One region of the Desulfosporosinus paludis genome, then DNA from elsewhere that is predicted to be linked to it. Evidence: riboswitches for the same ligand, from Rfam matches in the RefSeq annotation. Region 1 holds a riboswitch; each other region holds the start of a gene.

The links. Region 1 has a riboswitch for cyclic di-GMP ahead of VZF35_RS17695 (YitT family protein). Riboswitches for the same ligand answer to the same signal wherever they lie in the genome.
Region 2: another riboswitch for cyclic di-GMP. It lies ahead of VZF35_RS05405 (OFA family MFS transporter); the one in region 1 lies ahead of VZF35_RS17695 (YitT family protein).
Region 3: another riboswitch for cyclic di-GMP. It lies ahead of VZF35_RS10580 (sodium:proton antiporter); the one in region 1 lies ahead of VZF35_RS17695 (YitT family protein).

The regions. Positions count from the first base shown of each region.
Region 1 covers NZ_CP144211.1:3,553,782-3,560,469, reverse strand. Annotated here, with positions in the region: gene VZF35_RS17710 (metal-dependent transcriptional regulator) at 1-294, opposite strand, end outside; gene VZF35_RS17705 (Nramp family divalent metal transporter) at 539-1,885, shown strand; gene VZF35_RS17700 (hypothetical protein) at 2,128-2,418, shown strand; gene VZF35_RS17695 (YitT family protein) at 2,451-3,311, opposite strand; cyclic di-GMP riboswitch class I at 3,570-3,656, opposite strand; gene VZF35_RS17690 (ABC-F family ATP-binding cassette domain-containing protein) at 3,725-5,281, opposite strand; gene VZF35_RS17685 (hypothetical protein) at 5,300-5,455, opposite strand; gene VZF35_RS17680 (ABC-F family ATP-binding cassette domain-containing protein) at 5,505-6,688, opposite strand, start outside.
Region 2 covers NZ_CP144211.1:1,053,261-1,059,948, forward strand. Annotated here, with positions in the region: gene ligD (DNA ligase D) at 1-1,264, opposite strand, end outside; gene VZF35_RS05395 (hypothetical protein) at 1,585-1,962, opposite strand; gene VZF35_RS05400 (methyl-accepting chemotaxis protein) at 2,056-3,843, opposite strand; gene VZF35_RS05405 (OFA family MFS transporter) at 3,995-5,212, opposite strand; cyclic di-GMP riboswitch class I at 5,430-5,512, opposite strand; gene VZF35_RS05410 (glycine zipper domain-containing protein) at 5,735-6,139, shown strand; gene VZF35_RS05415 (heavy metal translocating P-type ATPase) at 6,210-6,688, opposite strand, start outside.
Region 3 covers NZ_CP144211.1:2,089,832-2,096,519, reverse strand. Annotated here, with positions in the region: gene amrA (AmmeMemoRadiSam system protein A) at 1-345, shown strand, start outside; gene amrS (AmmeMemoRadiSam system radical SAM enzyme) at 338-1,291, shown strand; gene VZF35_RS10580 (sodium:proton antiporter) at 1,306-2,580, opposite strand; cyclic di-GMP riboswitch class I at 2,679-2,793, opposite strand; gene VZF35_RS10575 (manganese catalase family protein) at 2,985-3,794, shown strand; gene VZF35_RS10570 (IS1182 family transposase) at 3,931-5,535, shown strand; gene VZF35_RS10565 (MarR family winged helix-turn-helix transcriptional regulator) at 5,857-6,336, shown strand; gene VZF35_RS10560 (ABC transporter ATP-binding protein) at 6,359-6,688, shown strand, end outside.

The DNA of each region.
Region 1 (6,688 bases):
TTCGGCCTCAGCAGCAAAATCACATCTGCTACATATTAGGTCGAGAAACTCCTGCAACAATTGGTATCTCGTGACCAAATAATTACCGATTTCTTTACCCTTATCAGTTAGCTTAATCTCGCCATACCGTTCGTAGTTTATGTAACTCTCATCTCGCAACTTATAGAGAGCTTTAGTTACTGACGGCAAAGCAACTTTAAGTCTATTACTGATATCCGTTACTCGAACAGAGCCCAATGACAAAGAAAATCGGTAGATTTCCTCTAAATAATCCTCCAAGCTGGGTGTAAGCAATTTAGCGCTCCCTTCTTTAAATACGCCCAATGATAAAGCTGCCGACCTAAAGGAAGTGATGTTTATCTGCTCGTTAAATCAAGTCGCTACTTAATTATATTCGGTTTATTGTCTATCTTGACAGCTTACCGAACTAAGATTTGGTTTCCCATAAAGTACTGTTTACACACTAAAGAAGATTATTGCTTATAAAAAGTCACGCAGAAAGTAGATACCGCTATTCAAATAAAGGGAGGAAAACAAAATGAGTAATGGGCTGAATATCCATCAAAATGTTGCCCCTAACGTATCGATACCTCTAAACTTAAACACGAACAAAACAGTAGAGGCTTGCCGAGCCGCGATCGCAGGCAAAAGCAAGGGAATACGGGCGTTGCTCCCGTTTTTGGGCCCCGCTTTCGTTGCTTCCATCGCTTACATGGATCCAGGAAATTTTGCCACTAATATTTCAAGCGGTTCGGAATTTGGCTACAATATGCTGTGGGTTGCAGTACTCGCCAACATGATGGCGATGCTCCTGCAAAACATGTCTGCCAAACTGGGGATTGCCACCGGCAAAAACCTACCGGAGCTTTGCAGAGCACACTTTTCCAGATGGACTTCACTTACCATGTGGGGGATCTCTGAATTAGCTGCTATGGCGACGGATCTTGCAGAATTTTTGGGTGCATCACTGGCGCTGAATTTATTATTTGGCATTCCAATGCTTTATGCCACAATTTTAACCGGCTTGACTACTTATTTCATACTTATGCTGGATCGCTTTGGCTTCCGACCTTTGGAGAAATTTATTGCAGGCTTTTCCCTCTTAATCGGGGCATGCTATCTAATAGAAACGTTTCTTTCTCACCCTGACTTTGCTCAGATTGCTTATCATAGTGTTGTGCCCTGGCTTGGCAACAGTGACAGCATTATGCTCGCTGTCGGCGTTATTGGAGCAACCGTGATGCCCCATGCAATCTATTTGCACTCTGGGTTAACTCAAAACAGGATTGTCCCTCGTAATGATAACGATAAAATTAAACTTCAAAAATTTAATACGAAAGAAGTTTTCATTGCCTTGGGTTTTGCAGGATTGATCAATCTTGCCATGATGTATATGGCTGCAGCAGCATTCCATACAACAGGACATAGCAGTGTTGCAGACATTCAATCTGCCTATAAGACACTAACTCCTATCCTTGGGACGGCAGCAGCAAGTGTTTTCTTGATTTCGCTGTTGTTCTCAGGAATTTCAAGTTCTGTGGTCGGTACGATGGCTGGCCAAGTGATTATGCAGGGATTCGTAGGGTTCTCCATACCGGTTTGGGCAAGGCGTATTATTACCATGCTGCCAACAGTTGTCATTGTGGCATTAGGTGTTGACCCCACTATGACATTAGTCATTAGTCAAGTGGTATTGAGCATCGTTTTGCCCATTCCAGTTATAACCTTAATTTACTTTACAAAACGCAAAGACATTATGGGAGTCCTGGTTAATAAACGATGGATAACCGTTTCCTCGATTATTTGTGCAATTTTGATCTTGTTTCTTAACCTTTTACTCATCTATCAAACGTTAGGCGGGAAAATACCTTTGTTGAGTAATTAATCTTAAATTAAATTTAAAACAGAATTACAAAAGCTGGAGCAGCACGTCCTATTTGGCTTGTATAGATGATTCCAGCTTTTGTAATTTGTTAAATTTTCAGGGCAAAGTTCTTTGTATAGGGCTTTAGACCTAATAAGATAGGCCTTTCGTATCATTAATACCTATTATTTCTAAAATAAGCAGGAAAAAGAAGTATTAGGAGGAATATGAAGAATATTCAATTTATGCAGGAGGTAGGATAAATGATTGACCTTAATGCACTTGACAGACCATGCCCAAAATGTTCTGGACTTGGCAGGATCGATAACCCCGCATGGTTACCGTACTGGGATATGCACAATGGCCTTAAGGGTTTGTCTCGGACCGTAGATTCTCAAAAACTAAAAATTGTCGACGACAATGCAGGGCAAGGTCAACCACTTGAACCCATGTTTTTTATTTGTAAAGAGTGTCATGGAAAAGGGAAAATACTTACGGATGAAGGAAAACACTTGATAGAGTTTGTAAAGTTTTGGAGCAATCCGAATTATTAATTTGAACTCCAAACATTATATACGAGATACAGTTAGTGTATCGCCTTTTTCTTTAGTTTTCCGCCAATTACATCATGAACATCATGAATCGTGACAAAGGCATCTTCATCTATCTCATCAATAATTGACTTCAGTTTAGCGATCTCTAAACGGGTAATCACAGAATATACTACGCCTTTTGCTTGTCCGGAATACCCGCCTTTACCTTCTAAGAAAGTTACCCCTCTGCCTAAACGAGCCAGCAGTGCTGATGAAATTTCATCGGGTTTTTCTGAAACAATCATAACAGCTTTAGATTCATCCAATCCTTGAATCGTTAAGTCAATTACTTTGAAGGCGACAAAATAGGCTATTAGGGAATACATAGCTCTATCCCAACCGAATAATAATCCAGCGCTGCTCAGGATGAAGATGTTAAAAAACATGACAACCTCACCAACTGAAAACCCGGTCTGTTTCGAAACAACAATTGCTACAATTTCTGTTCCATCGAGAGAGCCTCCATATCGGACAACCAATCCTACTCCAATGCCGAGGATGATACCGCCGAATACTGCGGCAAGTAAAATATCATTCGTTAATCCTGGTACCGGCTGTAAGATACTAACTCCTATTGAAAGTGTCGTGATTGAAAACAAGGTAGACAAAACAAATGTCTTTCCAATCTGATAGTAACCTAAAACTAAAAAAGGGATATTAAGAGTAAAAATATAGGCTCCCAGAGGCAGCTTTGTCAAGTGGCTGGCCATAATAGAAATTCCCGTGATACCCCCATCAACGATGTCGTTGGGGACTAGAAATATCTCCAGAGCGATTGCTGCAAGTATGGATCCAATAAGCAGGAAAGCATACTTTTTGAAAATGTTAACCAATTTGTTTCTTTTTCGTGTCATGCAACTCCCCCTTGTATACTGCCAAAGACCTAGGCAACCTGAATTATACATAAATACCCAGTTATTATCAAGCTTACTAAAACTATAACATCTTGGCAATATTGCTAATTCCTCTGACATTGAAGTAATTTCCTCAATACTTGCTGTAATTTCTTCTATAGCAGCCGCTTGTCCATGACTGGTATCCAAAGATTAAAAAATACAAAAAGCTGTGACATCAAATGCCACAGCTAAAACCGTATCTGAAGGGTTTCATACTTTGGCAACCAGACTGTCATAGTGTAGCCACACCTTAGGCTCATGGCTTTGCGTCCTTACTTTTCAGCAAGTTTGCTACTACGTCTTGAATTCGCTGGCAGAGGAGCTGAGTTATCCTTGAGCTTAGCAGCAGCTTTGACGGATTGAGTCACTAATCAGACTATCTTTGTAGTCCACTCTTCCAAGTTCCAAACATCCGTCACCCAATCCTCATAAAATTCAGGTTCGTGGGAAACGACAAGCACAGTCCCTCTATAGTTAATGATCGCTTTCTTCAGCTCTGCTTTAGCCTCAACATCCAGATGATTGGTTGGCTCATCCAGGACCAGCCAATTCACGTCTTTGAGCATCAGTTTGCATAAGCGGACTTTAGCGTTTTCTCCCCCACTCAACACCATCATTTTGCTGGCAATATGCTCGCTGGTTAAACCACACCTAGCTAAGGCGCCCCGAACTTCAGCATTCGCCATGCTGGGATATTCATCCCAAACTTCCTCTAGAGCCGTCTTCTCATTCTTTCGGCTCGACTCTTGCTCGAAATAACCTGGATAGAGGTAATCTCCAAGTTCAACTACCCCAGAAATCGGTTCGATGTAGCCAAGAAGCGTCTTGAGAAGCGTGGATTTCCCCAGACCATTAACCCCGCGAATCGCAACCTTCTGACCTCGTTCAAGAGTTAAATCCAAAGGCCGAGTTAGGGGCTCGTCATAACCCAGAACAATCTCTCTCGCTTCGAAAATTACCTTTCCAGCCGCCCGCGCTTCTCGGAACTTAAACGTCGGAGTGATCTTTTCCTTGGGTCTTTCCAGTAAATCCATCTTATCTAACTGTTTCTGACGACTCTTTGCTCGGCCTGTCGTTGAAATCCTTGCTTTATTTCGAGCGATAAAATCCTCTAAGCGATCAACTTCTTTTTGCTGCTTATCATAAGCCTTAATCTCCTGTTGCTTGCGCGTTTCGGCGAGCTGCATGAATTGTTCATAGTTTCCAGTGTAGCGAGTCAAATTAGCGTTTTCCACATGATAAATGACATTGATCACATCGTTTAAGAATGGGACATCATGGGAAACAAGAATAAAGGCATTTTCATAGTTAATAAGATAGCGTTTTAACCACTCTATGTGCTCCACATCCAAGAAATTTGTCGGCTCGTCCAAAATCAAGATGCTTGGGCTCTGAAGCAAAAGCTTTGTAAGCAAAACCTTCGTTCGCTGTCCTCCGCTTAAGTCCGTTACCTCTTTATCAAGACCGATTTCCCCCAAACCTAATCCATTGGCGACCTCTTCTATTTTGGCATCGAGCGTATAAAACCCATTGTGTTCTAAAATGCTCTGAATCTCCCCAACATCCTCTAAAAGTTTGTCCATTTCTGTTTCGGAAACACTGCCCATGCGCTCATATAAAGTCATGATCTCGGCTTCCAAATTAAACATTCCTTGAAAAGCTTCCTTGAGAACATCTCGAATTGTCTTCCCTTTGCTTAAAACTGTGTGTTGATCTAGATATCCGACAGTAACTCGATTGGACCATTCCACTTTCCCTTTATCCGGCATTAATTTCCCCGTGATGATATCCAAAAAAGTAGACTTTCCTTCTCCATTGGCCCCCACGAGACCTACATGTTCCCCTTTCAATAAGCGAAAACTAACTTCTTCCAAAATCTTGCGCCCACCGAAACCATGACTCACGTTTTCAACATTAAGTATGCTCATTGACCGTATCTTCTCTCCTTACTTATCAAACATGCCTCCGACTTTGCGTCGTTTAATGCCTTTTCTCTTTTCCCCGATCTTCTGCGTGGCCTTGATCGGTCCGCCCTGTTGGGAGCTCTTGAGCTTTTTCTCAGCAACAACTTTTTTCATTGCTTCTAAACTTTTCTCATTCATACGTCAACCTCCAAAATTGAGCTTTATTTAGTGCCAATATCTCGATTACTTATCCCTTATTCTGAGCAATTTTTTCGGCTAACTCATTAAGATATGTCCACCTCTCGATTAGCTCGTCTAATTTGCATTCTAAATCCTGTTGAAGTTTCGCTAACTCATTTAGTTTTCCAAAATCACTGCCCGCCTCATTCATCATTTGAAGATTCTGTTCCAATTCCCTTTCGGCCTGAGCTATCTGAGCATCGATTTGGGCAAAATCCTGTTGTTCTTTAAATGTCATCTTTAGCGGACGTTCTTTTTTGCGTTCCGACTCATGCTTATCTTCTTGACCATCGTTGGTCGTAGTACGGTCAGTGGCACTGTTTCCATTCTTTGTTGATTTTGTAAACGTCGCTCGCAGCGCTTCTTGCCGAGCAGCCTGCATTTCGTTCTGAACTGCCGCGTACACTTGCTCTCGATAGTCAGAATAATTCCCTACATAGGAACGAATAGAACCCGCTCCTTCAAACGAGAAGATCTTATCCGTTACGCGATCGAGAAAATATCGATCATGAGAAACGGCAACGACTGCCCCCGGGAAATCATCCAAATAGTTTTCTAAGACAGTCAAAGTTTGAATGTCCAGATCGTTCGTAGGCTCATCCAATAAAAGAACATTCGGAGCCCCCATTAAAATTCTCAAAAGATAAAGTCTTCGTTTTTCACCACCGGAAAGCTTGCTAATCGGGGTCCACTGAGCAGCCGGCGGAAATAAGAACCGTTCCAACATTTGTGAGGCTGATAAAAAGCCACCATCCGCAGTTGGAATCACTTCAGCCACAGCTTTTATTTCATCGATCACACGCAAATCCGGGTTCAAGGAGGCATTTTCCTGGGCGAAGTACCCTATTTTTACCGTCGAACCCACATCTATAACACCTTGATCCGGTGTCAAACAACCTGCCAGCAAATTAAGCAGTGTTGTTTTCCCGCTTCCATTCGGTCCAATGATCCCTATCCGGTCATTTCTTAAAAGTACATAACTAAAGTTTTTGATCACCATGCCCCGGTCCGGAAAACCCTTCTGCACCTCTCGGCATTCAAGGATTTTTTTTCCTAAACGAGATGCCCCAGCTAACATCTCCAGCCGATCATTATGCTCCAACGGCTTGTCTGCCTGAAGCTTTTCAAAGCGTTCGATTCTGGCTTTTTGCTTAGTTGTCCGAGCTTTAGCTCCGCGTCGCATCCAGGCTA
Region 2 (6,688 bases), 2.5 Mb from region 1:
CATAGACTAATTCCCCGTCTGCATAGACACCCAGGAGCAGGGAGCTTACCCCCCTCGTTTTTTTATCGGAAAGCGTATATCCACCGATCACAAATTCCTGCCTTTTATCGCATTTAAGTTTGATCCAGTCGCCGTTTCTTGCTCCGCTGTAGACGGAATCGGCTTTTTTGCCAACGATCCCTTCCATGCCTGCCTCACAGGCCGCGCGGAAACTTTCCCTTCCGTTTCCTTTCACATGCCGGCTGTAGTGGAGGTTTTTAGGAGCATCCTTCAGCAAAGCTTCCAGGGTTTCCTTCCTGTCAATCAGGCGCTGTCCCCGGAGGTCCGCTCCATCCAGCGCCAGGAGATCAAAGACGATATAAGTCAGGTTTTTGGCCTGGGGATTTTTTATATAGTTCTGCAGTGCCTGAAAATCCGTCTTGCCCGCTGCGTCAGTGATGGCCATTTCGCCGTCCAGAATCATCGCCCTGCCAACCGCCCATTCGACGAGGGAAGAGACGATATCCTGGAACCGTTCGCTATAATCATTGCCGTTCCTGGTGATCAGTCGGACGCTGTTGCCTTCAATATAGGCCAGTATCCTGTAGCCGTCATATTTCAACTCATAAAGCCAATCCTCACCCTTAGGAGCCGTATGGACTAATTGGGCAAGCTGCACGCCGGTACTGCTGAAGGGGTTGCTCGTGATCCTTTCGTCTTCCCCTTCTTCAATTTCCCTCATGGTGCGTCCGGTTCTGACGCTGGTGGTAAATACAGAAATCCCTTCGGCAGTTTTGGCATACTCATCTTTTTCTTTTAATAACAGCCAGTTATCCTGCTTCTCGCCCGCTTTCCCTTTCAAACGCACCAGAGCCCACTTTCCTTTAAGCCTACGTCCTTGCAGAACAAACTTCAGCACACCTGCACGGAGTCCCTCAGCCACATCCCCATAAGGTTCCCAGCACCCTTCATCCCAGAGCATGACGACTCCGCCGCCATATTCCCCTTTGGGAATCGTCCCCTCAAAGTTCCTGTATTCCAAAGGATGCTCCTCCACCCGAATGGCGAGCCTCTTGTCTCGGGTATCGTAGGAAGGGCCTTTAGGCACTGCCCAGCTTAAGAGAGCTCCGTCCCATTCCAGACGGAAATCGTAATGATCTCTGCGGGCTATGTGGTGCTGGACAACATACCTCAGGCCCTCTTGGGCCATTTCTGTTCTCCCTTCCGGTTCCAGGGTTCTGGCAAAATTCCTTTTTTGGTTGTACTCGTTGAGTTTTGCAGTCATACAATTACCCCGGTTCCTTCTCTTTTTTGGCCTTCTCCACGCTGACTTTGAGCCACCATGAGGTCGGTCACCTTTTATCCTCCGTGGCTGGGTAGATCGTGGTCGGGATCGCGCTCGGGATCAGTATGCCAAGAGTTACGACCGATTTACACGATATCATTGTGAAAACACTTCAGAGCTATTGTTTCCAATTGAATTACAAGTATCCGGTCGTTTTCCGTGCGCTTTCTGTCAGATGTAACTGCCTGTTGCAAAGCAAAAAGCACCTCGAATTTGAGGTGCTTTTTGCTTCGAAGACCAAGTGGAGTAGGTTAGTGCGTTCAAGAATTAATAGGAGTTCCTGCATATTTAAGGGGCAGGGTGGATTCCGAAGTTAAATTCACCAGATCATACTTTTGTCCGTCCCAATGTAGTGTCATAGAATATTGAATATGATTAGCATGTTTTGCATTATTTAAATAATCCACATAACTGTCAACCTCATATTTCCCGTCACCTAAACTTTTCACATGACTATCTGTTAAGTAAGAGAATTTAGGGTTACTATCTTTAGGCAATTGAGCCGCTACAATGGCTTTCGAGGTTTCAAATACGTCTACCATTGCTTTTGCGGAATTACTATATCCTGCCTTAAATGACAGTATAGATGTTGGTACAGCTATGACTACTAAAAGAAGAAACAAGTAAATTTTTTTCATTTTAATTAGCTCCTCGTTATAAAGTTATTCAACTTCTCAAAAACGCCATAAATGCTAGATACCTGGCCACAAAACAGATTATCATCCCCCAGCTCATTGAATCTGAAATTTTGATACAGCAGATTGAAGTTCCTGGGCCATGTCAAAAAGAATTTTACTGCCGGCGGCAATTTGTTCGATCGAGGCCGACTGTTCTTGTGTTGAAGAGGATACAGCCTGTGTCTGATCGACAATTGTTTGGCTAACCACGTCAAGATCATGAATAGCTTCTACAATTTGATTGCTTCCCAAGGACGTTTGCTGAATCTCGCCATAGATTTCCCTTATCTGTGCCGAAACAGTATTAACTAAATCATTTATTTCTTTAAATGTTATACCGGCACTAAGTACAACTTCCGTACCAATTGAAACTTCATGAATTCCTTTATTCATAGTCGTTACGGCTTTTTGAGTATTGCTATTAATTAACGATATTAAATCGGCTATTTGTTTGGCTGCGAGGCTGGATTGTTCAGCAAGCGCTCTTACTTCATCAGCCACTACTGCAAACCCTTTGCCTTGATCTCCAGCTCGTGCGGCTTCTATAGCTGCATTAAGAGCTAATAAATTTGTTTGAGATGCAATGCTCGAGATTACATCAACAATTTGACTTATTTCTTTCGATTGTTCACCTAAGTTTTCGATTGCTTCAGCAGAGATGGCAACAGTTTTTTCGATATTATTCATTTGGTCAATCGTTTTATCGATAACATTGCTCCCTCTAAGAGCCGATTCTGCAGCTTTATCAGCTGTATTTACTACTTCTTTGGGAAAATCAAGCATCTTAGTGATTCCATCTTTCATTTTATTGACTACATTTCTCGTATTATCCACTATATTTAGCTGTTTTTCATTCCCGGAAAAGACCTCAACAATTGCAGAAGAAATTTGACTAGATGCTTGAGCCGACTGTTCCGCTCCAATGCTCAGTTCATTTGCCGTTGAAGCAACTTTGTTTGAAGATGACATCACTTTATCGACTATTTCTCGCAAGTTCCTAGTCATAACATTTATAGATTTGCCTAAATGCCCGATGGCATCGTTGCCATTAGCGATAACTTCTGGAGTTTTAAGCTTCCCTTCAGCGACTTGTGTTGCTGCTTCAGCCATAGGTGTTAACTGGTTAGTAAGCTTTCGATTAATAATTAGAGAAAAAACGATAGATACCAATATTATCAAAAGCGTGCCTACGAGAGAATATGTAATGCCAATTCTATTTTCATGGTCCACTATGGCTTGACGCTGAGATACTGTTTTTTGAATATCATCAATATAATTACCTGTGCCAATAACCCATTGCCAAGGCTTAAATTCTAGTGCATAACCCCTTTTAGGATATTGTATCGTATCTTTGGGATCTGCTTTTGGAAACCAATAGTTAATATAACCTCCACCATTAAGAGCAGCTTTGCGGATCTCTTGAATATAGTAGTTGCCTTTGGAATCTTTCGAATTATTCCGGTTAGTTCCAACCAGCGATTGGTTTGTACCATGAAAAACGCAAGTACCATCAATTGTATCTCCCCAATAATATCCTTGCCCGTCATCGCCGTAGCGCATGCTTGTCATAACGTTGACCGCCAGTTGTTTGGCCTGTGCTTCAGTAAGGCTACCTTGCTGTTCTTGCTGATATATTCCATTTAAAGTGCTAATAGCTTGTTGGGTGACAGAGCGAAGCTTTTGGTCATAACTTTCATTCAGAGTTTTCGTATAAAGATCGATACTTTTTTGACTATTATCTTCAATACTTAAGATGTTTATTGTTCCTACTAAAACCGCAACTAAGGCATACACAATAATTAGGATTAAGATACTCCGGTTAAGCTTTACTTTTCTTAACAATTGTCCCTCTCCTTCTTTTTCTAGCCATAATTCGGCTAAGTTATAGTTTTTATTTTCCTATCTCTTGATACTCATCTCCTATTACCTTTATTTCTTTCCTAGCCCATCATTTAATCGAGTATGTAATATTAAAGTTAGTAAAATTATAAATTTAGGAGAGCGATGAATTATAACACCCCTTAACGTCTATAACATTTATAGTATGTTTTGGAGGTTTAATCATCGAAACAAGAATTATTGAAACTAAAGTTAATCCGCCTATAACTAGAAATGTAGGCCTTAATCCTCCGGTTACTGCTGCTATAAACAACCCTGAAAGTGCTCCAAATCCAAAGCCCTGATATATGATGCCATAATTTTTCATTTGCTTATTTAAACCAAAAAATTCACCAATAATAGGAGGAAATAAGGTTATGTTTCCTCCAAAGCTAAAAGCAATTAAGATGACACAGATAGAGAAAATTTCAAAGTTCAAATGCACAAAACTTAAAGCGAATACTGCAATCATTGTTAATGAAAGTGTGAAAATTACTACTTTTAGTCTGCCTACTTTATCAGATAAAGCCCCTAGTAAGATTCTCCCAGTAGTATTAAATATCGCTACCATAGCTACAGCATTCGCAGCTACAGTCGGATTAAGTCCAGCCAATTGGACACCTATATCCTTAACAATCCCAATTAGGTAGAGACCGCTCATGCATGCTGTGAAAAACACAATAAATAAAGTATAAGCTTCCTTCGTCTTTATCATTTCTACTACAGAAAATTCATGATCTGAACCACTCTTAACACTCGAAGTTACCACTGGTGCGTCCTTTAATAATTGAGCACCTGCAAGAATCAAAACCATAGCTATTATTCCCCAATATAAAAATGCTTCAGAAACTCCCTTATAATTAATCAAAGATTCGAGTACATAGTTAAAAATTATGCTGCCGATTCCATATGCCCCGTTTGAAATACCTGATATAAGACCCTTCTTCTCTGGAAACCACTTGATACAATTAGAAATCAAAGTAATGTAAGCAATGCCGTCAGCAGCACCGACTATAATACCGGCCGTTATATATAAAGTAGAAAGTGACGTTACTCTAGATGTTGCAATTAAACCAATTCCTAATAATAAACCTGCAATTGATACAAGTTTTCTAACCCCTAGATTATCTTGAACTCTTCCTGCAGCTAAGGTAGCGAAAGCTAATGCAAAACTCGTAATTGAAAACGTAATTGCTACTTCACTTAGTCGCCAACCATATTTATCCACTAATGGCTGATTAAATAGACTCCACGTAAAGATTGATCCCAACCCCAATTGGGCAATTACTGTACCTAATAAGATTGTCCATCGATGCATGGACTTATTTTTCATTGCCTTTATCCCCTTTCAATTTTTTAAGCGATCATTTCGATTGTTCAAAACATCTTTTCACACCATAAAAAGATAATTTCCGGCCCTATTGCGTTTTAGAATAGATTGAAATGAACCATGTGAGCATCCTCCGCTCGAATTTTATTCCCCCTGCTATAACAGAAATCGCCATCCACACAGGAATGGCGATAAAGGCTTTGCAAAAACAAAGTAGTTTGTCGGTAACCCGGCTGTCTTCAGTAATCTGGAAGACCCGTGGCTTTGCGTCCTTGGCTTTCACCAAGTTTGCCTTTATCGTTTATATTTTATTCAATCCAATTATAGCAACCTATCGTTAAGAAAATAGGCAACCAATGTAAAGATATGGTTAACCTTTAATTAAGAGAATTGAGCTTATGCCTTGGTCCTTTGCTGTTCTTGGTTTATTTAAATAAGTCTTGAATTATTTTTATGGTAACCACAAATAATACAATAGAAATTTACGTTTCAAATACTTTCTTATAAGAAAGGAGTTGAATTCTTTTGTTTAAAGGTATATCGGAAGCAGTTGGAGAATCTTCATTTTTGGGTTTAGTCCTCGCCGGTACAGCAGTCGTTGTATTAGCACCAGCAATGAAAAGTGTTTTGCGCGGTGTTGCATTAGCTACAGCAAAAGGAGTAGTATCAATTACGGAAGGAACTGCCGCTTTAGCCTCAAATGCTAAAGAAGGTTGGGAAGACGTAGTAGCTCAAGCTAAGGCCCAAAAGGGCAATTTAAACAGTAGCACTATCGTTGGGGCAGGAGCAGGTGGGGCTATCGGTGCTTCAATCGGGGGAATGGCTGGACCAGCCGGCGCAGCCATCGGTGGAGGTTTAGGTAGTGTTACGGGAGCTTCTGTTGGCAGTGAAATGAATAACGATACTCAGAAAAATCAACCAAAAGACTAACTAACTTAAATCTTACTTTATAAACTATGAAAAAGTAGCAAGAGGATCCCACTGGGATCCTCTTTGGCTTTTAAAACCACCTTTGATAACTTGTATTGAATACCGTAACGATTGTTCCAATTTCACCAAGAAACGCAGCACTAACATGGTTAATCAAGCCACCGGCACCAAGACCTAAACCTAACACATTTAATCCAATAGCATAATTGATGTTTTGCTTCGCTACTTCTTTCGTTTTTTGAGCTAAGAGAAATGCATCTACAAGCACCTGAGGATTCTGAGTAGTTATTACGATTCCCGCAACTTTTGCCGCAGAATCTGCTCCTTTTTTACCCCAAGATATTCCAACACTTGCTTCGGACATAGCTAGTGCATCGTCAATCCCGTCCCCCAGCATAGCTACTCTATACCCTTGCTTCTTAAGATCTTTAATAAATTCAGCTTTCTGACTAGGATTCATTTTACTATAAAATTCTGTAATTCCTAATTGATTTGCTATTATTTCCGCAACTTCTGATTCATCTCTTGATATCAAGATAATTCTTATTC
Region 3 (6,688 bases), 1.5 Mb from region 1:
GAGCCATGGCAAACGAATTTAGCGTTAGAAATCCAGCATAACGCGATAGCAGCGGGAACAGAAGATCCACGTTTTTGGCCGGTTGAGATCGAGGATTTGGAGACGTTGTGTTTTACCGTGGATGTCTTGGGAGAACTCGAGAAAATTTCAGGGCCGGAAGAGTTAGACCCATGGCGATACGGCGTTGTTGTGCGAAAGGGCGGAAGAAGTGGACTTTTACTTCCGCATTTGGAAGGTGTCGATACTGTCTCTGAACAAATTAGTATTGCCAAACAGAAAGCCGGGATTCCATCAGGGGATGATGCAGACCTTTGGCGCTTCGAGGTTGTGCGGCATTATGAGTGAGATGAAAGATGAATCGTTCCGTACCAGTTGTCTTCTTTGCCCCCAACATTGTCAATTAGAGCAGGGGCAATCCGGTAAGTGCCATACCCGAGAAAATCGGGGAGGGGAGATTATATCTCTAACCTATGGGGAAGTAGCGGCCTGGAATTTGGATCCGATTGAGAAGAAGCCTCTTTATCATTTTTACCCGGGTTCTTGGGTTTTTTCCGTGGGGGGCTTTGGGTGTAATTTAAGTTGCTCGTTTTGTCAGAATCACGAAATATCCCAGAAACGCCAAGCAGGAAGAAAAGTGAGCCCTGCTGAACTCGCTTTCCAGGCTAGAAATTCATTGGGTTTATGCTTTACTTATTCAGAACCAAGTATGTGGTTTGAGATGATTAGAGACACAGCTCCTCTCGTTCGTGCCCAAGGGGGAAAGGTAGTTCTGGTCAGCAATGGAACGATGTCTCCGAGTTTTATTGAAGAATTGATTCCTTGGCTTGATGCAGTCAATATCGATATAAAGGGGTTTTCGGAGGAGTTTTATCAGAATTATTGTGGGGGAAAATTGTCCTGGGTATTGGATAATGTTGAGCGCATAGCTGGGCGCGTTCATCTGGAAATTACGACTTTGGTCATTCCTGGGGCCAATGATGATCCTGAAGAGTTCACTGAATTGTCACGATGGCTGCATAATCTGAACATCCCCTTGGCTTGGCATCTGAGTCGTTACCATCCGGCTTATCGTCTCTCGGTTCCACCGACAGAGCGAAAGACTCTAGATCGTTTAGGCGAAATCGCCAAGGAATGGCTTCCCTATGTTTACCTTGGAAATGTCAGGGGTGGGAGCACAACGTTTTGTCCGCATTGCGGTGAAGTTGTGATTCAGCGCGAGCCTGTTATAGTTAACCGCTTGAACCAGGGGTGTTGCCCAAAGTGTGGTGAAGGAATTTCTGGAAAATTCTAATGAAACAGTAAGCTCTAAAAATAACGAATGATTAGATATGAGGCCGAAATTAAAACTGAAAGTACCATTAAAGGAAAACCTACTTTAAAGAATTGGCTGTAGCGTATTTTAAGTCCGTTCTTTTCGGCAATTCCAGCGACGATGAGATTCGCCGAGGCTCCGACTAAGGTGCCGTTTCCACCGAGACAGGCACCTAGGGCTAAGGCCCACCAGAGGGGTTGGGTTTCAGCTGGAGTAAGCTGACTGAGCAAAGCAAGTTTCTGGATCAGGGGAATCATTGTTGCCACGTAGGGGATATTGTCAAGGAATGAGGAAAGCAGTGCGGATATACAGAGAATTAAAAGCGCCGAGAAGAGCGGATCTCCTTTGGTCAAGCTCATACTCCACTCTGCCAAACGGTCAAGAACTCCGACTTCAACAAGTCCCCCGACAAGGATGAACAAACCAGTAAAGAAAAAGAGCGTAGGCCATTCAATCGCTAAGAATATATCTTCTGGTTCTTCGCGGGTCCAGATCATTAAAAGCATCGCTCCGCTGAGAGCGATGGTCGCAGTTTCCAGGTGGAGGATAGAATGGAAAGAAAAAGACAAAATTACTAAACATAGTACGGCAAGGCTTTTTTTGAGTAAGGCAAAGTCTTTAATCTGGTCCCATTCGTTTTGGGCCAAGAGTTTAATTTTTAATTCATCTCTAGTGATCAACTTGCGGCGATACATGAGGTAAAACAGGAATAAAGTAACGATTAAAATGATGGTGATTACCGGACCAAGATTGAGGATAAAATCCATGAAACTCAGACCGCTTTGTCCGGCAATCATAATATTAGGCGGGTCTCCAATTAAAGTTGCTGTTCCTCCTATATTGCTCATGAGGATTTGGCTGAAAAGGAAAGGAATGGGGTCGACCTCTAATTGGTCTGCAATTGACAAAGTTATGGGGACAATCAGTAAAACTGTAGTAACGTTGTCTAAAAGTGCCGATAAAAGAGCAGTGAGCAAAGAGATGGCGAGCATTAGCAACATGGGGTTCCCTTTAACTTTTTTACTAACCCAGATAGCCAGAAAGGAAAAAACACCCGAGCGGCGAGTAAGATCAACGATCAGCATCATGCCAACCAGCAACCCTAAGGTATTCCAATCGATGTGTTCGATGGCCTTATCTTGAGTAAGAATCCCCAAGATGATCATCAATGAGGCACCAAACATTGCGGTCACTGCTCGCGGGAATTTTTCAGTGACGATAAAGAAATAACTAACTATGAAAATACTTACTGCAATCCAAAGAAACATTTTCAACCCTCCATAAATCAGAGCCGATAATTTCAAGCTCAATTGGCAAATAAAAAAGGAGAGCCGTTAATAATAACAACTCTCCCCAGAGAAGTTTAGCTTGTAGCCTGGCGATCTTAGCGTAACGCAAAGCGTAAGAATAACGTTCTGCCTTAAACCTTAGATCCATAGCTTTAGCGTCCTCCGCTTTCGCGAAGTTTACCCCAACCGAAACAACATCTTATCAAATTTGTTTTGAACATGAAACATTGCTAGTATACCAGGAAGAGTCTTACAACGTCAAGTTTGTAAGAAGGATGGGCTGTAATCAATCCATTAATATTCGGATAAAATTCTGGCTTTGATCTAATAATAAAAATTGAGGAGATGAATTTAATCTACTGAAATAAGGAGGCAATGGCTCAATGTTTAAACATGTCAAAGATATGGAATATACGGTACATGTTGATCGACCAGATCCTCGCTTCGCTGTTTTATTGTTGGAGCAATTCGGGGGAGGCAATGGCGAACTTAAAGCAGCCATGCAGTATTTCTCACAGAGTTTAGGATGTAATGATCCAAAAATTCGAGATTTGCTGCAAGACATTGCAGCCGAAGAATTAAGCCATTTAGAAATGGTAGGAGAGGCCTTGGGGATGTTGATCGGGCCGGTGGACAGTATCCCTAAGGATTTTGCTGCCAATCATATGGCCTTACTCGGAGGCGGCCCCCTCTTGGTGAACTCAGCGGGCGTACCTTGGACATCTAATTTCGTCAACTCTACGGGGGACATCTATACGGATCTTTCCGCAAATGCCGGTGCAGAATTAAGAGCTAAGCTCATTTATGAACGGCTTTTACAACAAACAGATGATGCCGGGGTTAAAGACATGATTCGCTTCCTTCTAAGCAGAGAGGAATCTCATAACTTCTCGTTTATGCAGGCGATCAATACTTTAACGGGAACCGGAGTCAACAAAGACTTCAGGGATTCCGATTTCTCCAAGAAATACATGAATATGTCTACAGGTCAGGGAGACAGCCGTGGTCCTTGGAATCAAGGAAATGAGTTTTCTTATGAGGAAAATCCTAATGAAAAATATGGAGGGCCGGCCCAATACGGCAAAGATCCGAACTCTGCCGGGCAGCGGGAAGTTGCTCCGGGTTACATGGATCACACACGCAACAATCCTCAGTATTCTCAACCTCAGCCACCTCAGCAACCAAAACATTGAAATCGTTACTCTTGTTAATAAAACGGGGGGGCGTTGCAAAACGAACTAAAATAGTTCGTAAGCAACGCCCCTTTTTTCCTACTAGAAACAAAACTGCAGGTCCCAAAGAACCCGCAGTTGTCGTATAATTTGAGTTATGCTAACAACCAAATTACACTCTAAAAATTATACTGAATTAAGTGGACACTATCAATTAGTTCTACCATTTAATTTTGATGTGTTAATACCGGAGGATGACTCAGTTCGACTGCTAAGCCACATTTTGGAGGGATTGAATTACGAAGCGTTGTATCAGGCCTACTCTTCCACTGGAAGAAAACCTGTAGTCGAACCCAAAATCCTGTTCAAAGTAGTAGCCTATGCCTATATGAACAACATTTACTCAAGCCGCAAGATTGAAGTTGCTTGTAAAAGAGACATTAACTTCATGTGGTTGTTGGAAGGATGCAAGGCACCAGACCACAGCACCCTTGCTCGATTTCGGAAGAACTATTTAAAGGAATCCATAGAAGACCTCTTTTTCCAAATGGTGACGTATTTACACAAGCTTGGGGAAGTAGAGTTTAAGAACCTTTTTGTCGATGGAACAAAAATTGAAGCCAATGCTAACCGTTATACGTTTGTCTGGAAGAAAGTCGTTACTAAGAATGAGACCAAAATGTTCTTGAAAATTCAATCCTGTCTTGAGGAGATCAATTTGACCTATCTAAAGGACTTCAAGGCAACCAAAGAAACGTTACTTAAGGACCTTAAGGCGGCCCTCTCCTACCTAGAAGAAAAACGTCAGCAAGAGCAGATTGAATTTGTCCATGGTATTGGAAAACGGAAATCAGAGCTACAAAAGTTTACAGAAGACCTGAAGGAATTCTATACCCGTCAAGAAAAGTACAACAGACATCACCAATTCTTCGAAGGAAGAAATAGCTACTCCAAAACCGATCCTGATGCGACCTTCATGCATATGAAAGATGACCATATGCGCAACGCTCAGTTAAAGCCGGCTTACAATGTTCAGATTGGCGTGGAAAGTGAATATGTAACAGGGGTTGGGATTTTCCAGGATCGTAACGACATAGCCACACTCATCCCTTTCTTAAACACGCTGGAATCTAAACTACAGGCCCATTATGAAAATGTTACTGCAGACTCTGGTTATGAGAGTGAGGAGAATTATCTTTATCTCGAAGGGAAAAAGCAGACCTGCTACATAAAGCCGCAAACCTATGAACAATGGAAAAAGAAACGCTTCAAAAAGGATATCAGCAAGCGAGAAAACATGGTTTACAATGCAGAAATGGATGAATACACCTGTCATAACGGAAAACAACTCAAACTAGTGGGAATTACCCATCGAACATCGGCAACGGGCTACCGATCTGAAATCACGATCTATGAATGTGAAGACTGCCGTGATTGTCCTTGTAAAAGTCAATGTACAAAAGCTAAAGGCAATCGAAGAATGCAAGTATCTAAAACGTTTGTGGCCAAACGCCAGGTATCGTACGGAAACATTACCACCGAAAAAGGGAGACTACTCAGAGTAAATCGATCCATACAGGTCGAAGGAGCCTTTGGGGTACTCAAAAATGACTATAACTTTAATCGCTTTTTGACACGAGGTAAAAACAGTGTAAAAACTGAATTTATGCTGCTGTGTTTTGGGTATAACGTGAATAAACTTCACGCTAAAATACAGAATGAACGAATTGGTAAACCCCTTCATCCATTAAAAACGGCTTAAAAAGGGGTCGAAAAAACAGTCTCATCTAGAAGGCTTATTTTGCTATACACAAATTTAAGTAGAAAATAGAGATTGAGCATTGCAATCAAACCACTTAATATTTTCCACAGTAAAAAGAAATGGGGAGCATCGCTTGCTACTTCAAAATAGTAGTTTTGCGACACTCCCTTTTATGTGCTTTAAATTTCTTGATGGCATAAACGAAATATCCATTTGACAAAGTATTTACTATCGAGTAATATATTTCGTAGGCGAAATATTCGCGTAAGGAATATTTGTATCCGAAACATTTTTAAACAAACGATAACGAGGTGTAGACTAATGGAACATTTGGATGGAAATTTAGATGGAAATTTAAATGAAGGCGCTAAAGTTGCCAGGATTTTTCATGAAGTTATGTCGCTTTTCAGGCAAAGCATGAGCAGAGTGTTTGAGGATGCCGGTATTACAGCTCCTCAAGGTATGGTGATTGGTATCTTAAGTCGGGAAAAGACGCTGAAGATTACAGAGTTGAGTGCAAGGCTTAGTTTGTCCAATAGTACCGTATCAGGTATTATCGACAGGCTGGAAAAACAGGGAATCGTGGAACGAAACAGAAGTGAACAAGATAAACGGGTTGTCTATGTCAATATATCCCCTAAGTTTAGGGAACAACATCAATACTTTCATAAGCAGATGGAGGAGAATGTCGCCAGTATCCTGAATAAAGGAACCCCTGAAGAGTTGAAAAAAATATGTGAAGGTTTAGAGACGCTAAAAAAGCTTCTAATTGTTCGAGAAGGGAAAAAACCTCAAGGGTAAGAGATTGGAGAGTGACCAAGAAATGATGAAGTTATTTAAGTTTCTAAAGGAATATAAAGCATATATCGCTGCTATCATCGTCCTTCTTTTTGTTCAAGTACTTTCGGATCTCTATTTGCCAACTTTAATGGCTGATATTGTTGACAAAGGGATTGTCAATAAGGACGTCAGCTATATCTTAAAAGTTGGTGGGTTTATGCTGCTTGTTGCAGCAGGAGGGACGTTATGTGCGATCACGGCGACGTTTCTCTCGTCAAAAACTGCCGTAGGTTTTGGCAGGCTTTTACGGGAAAAGATTTTCACAAAAGTTCAAAGCTTTTCCTTACAGGAATTCGACAAGATTGGAACTGCA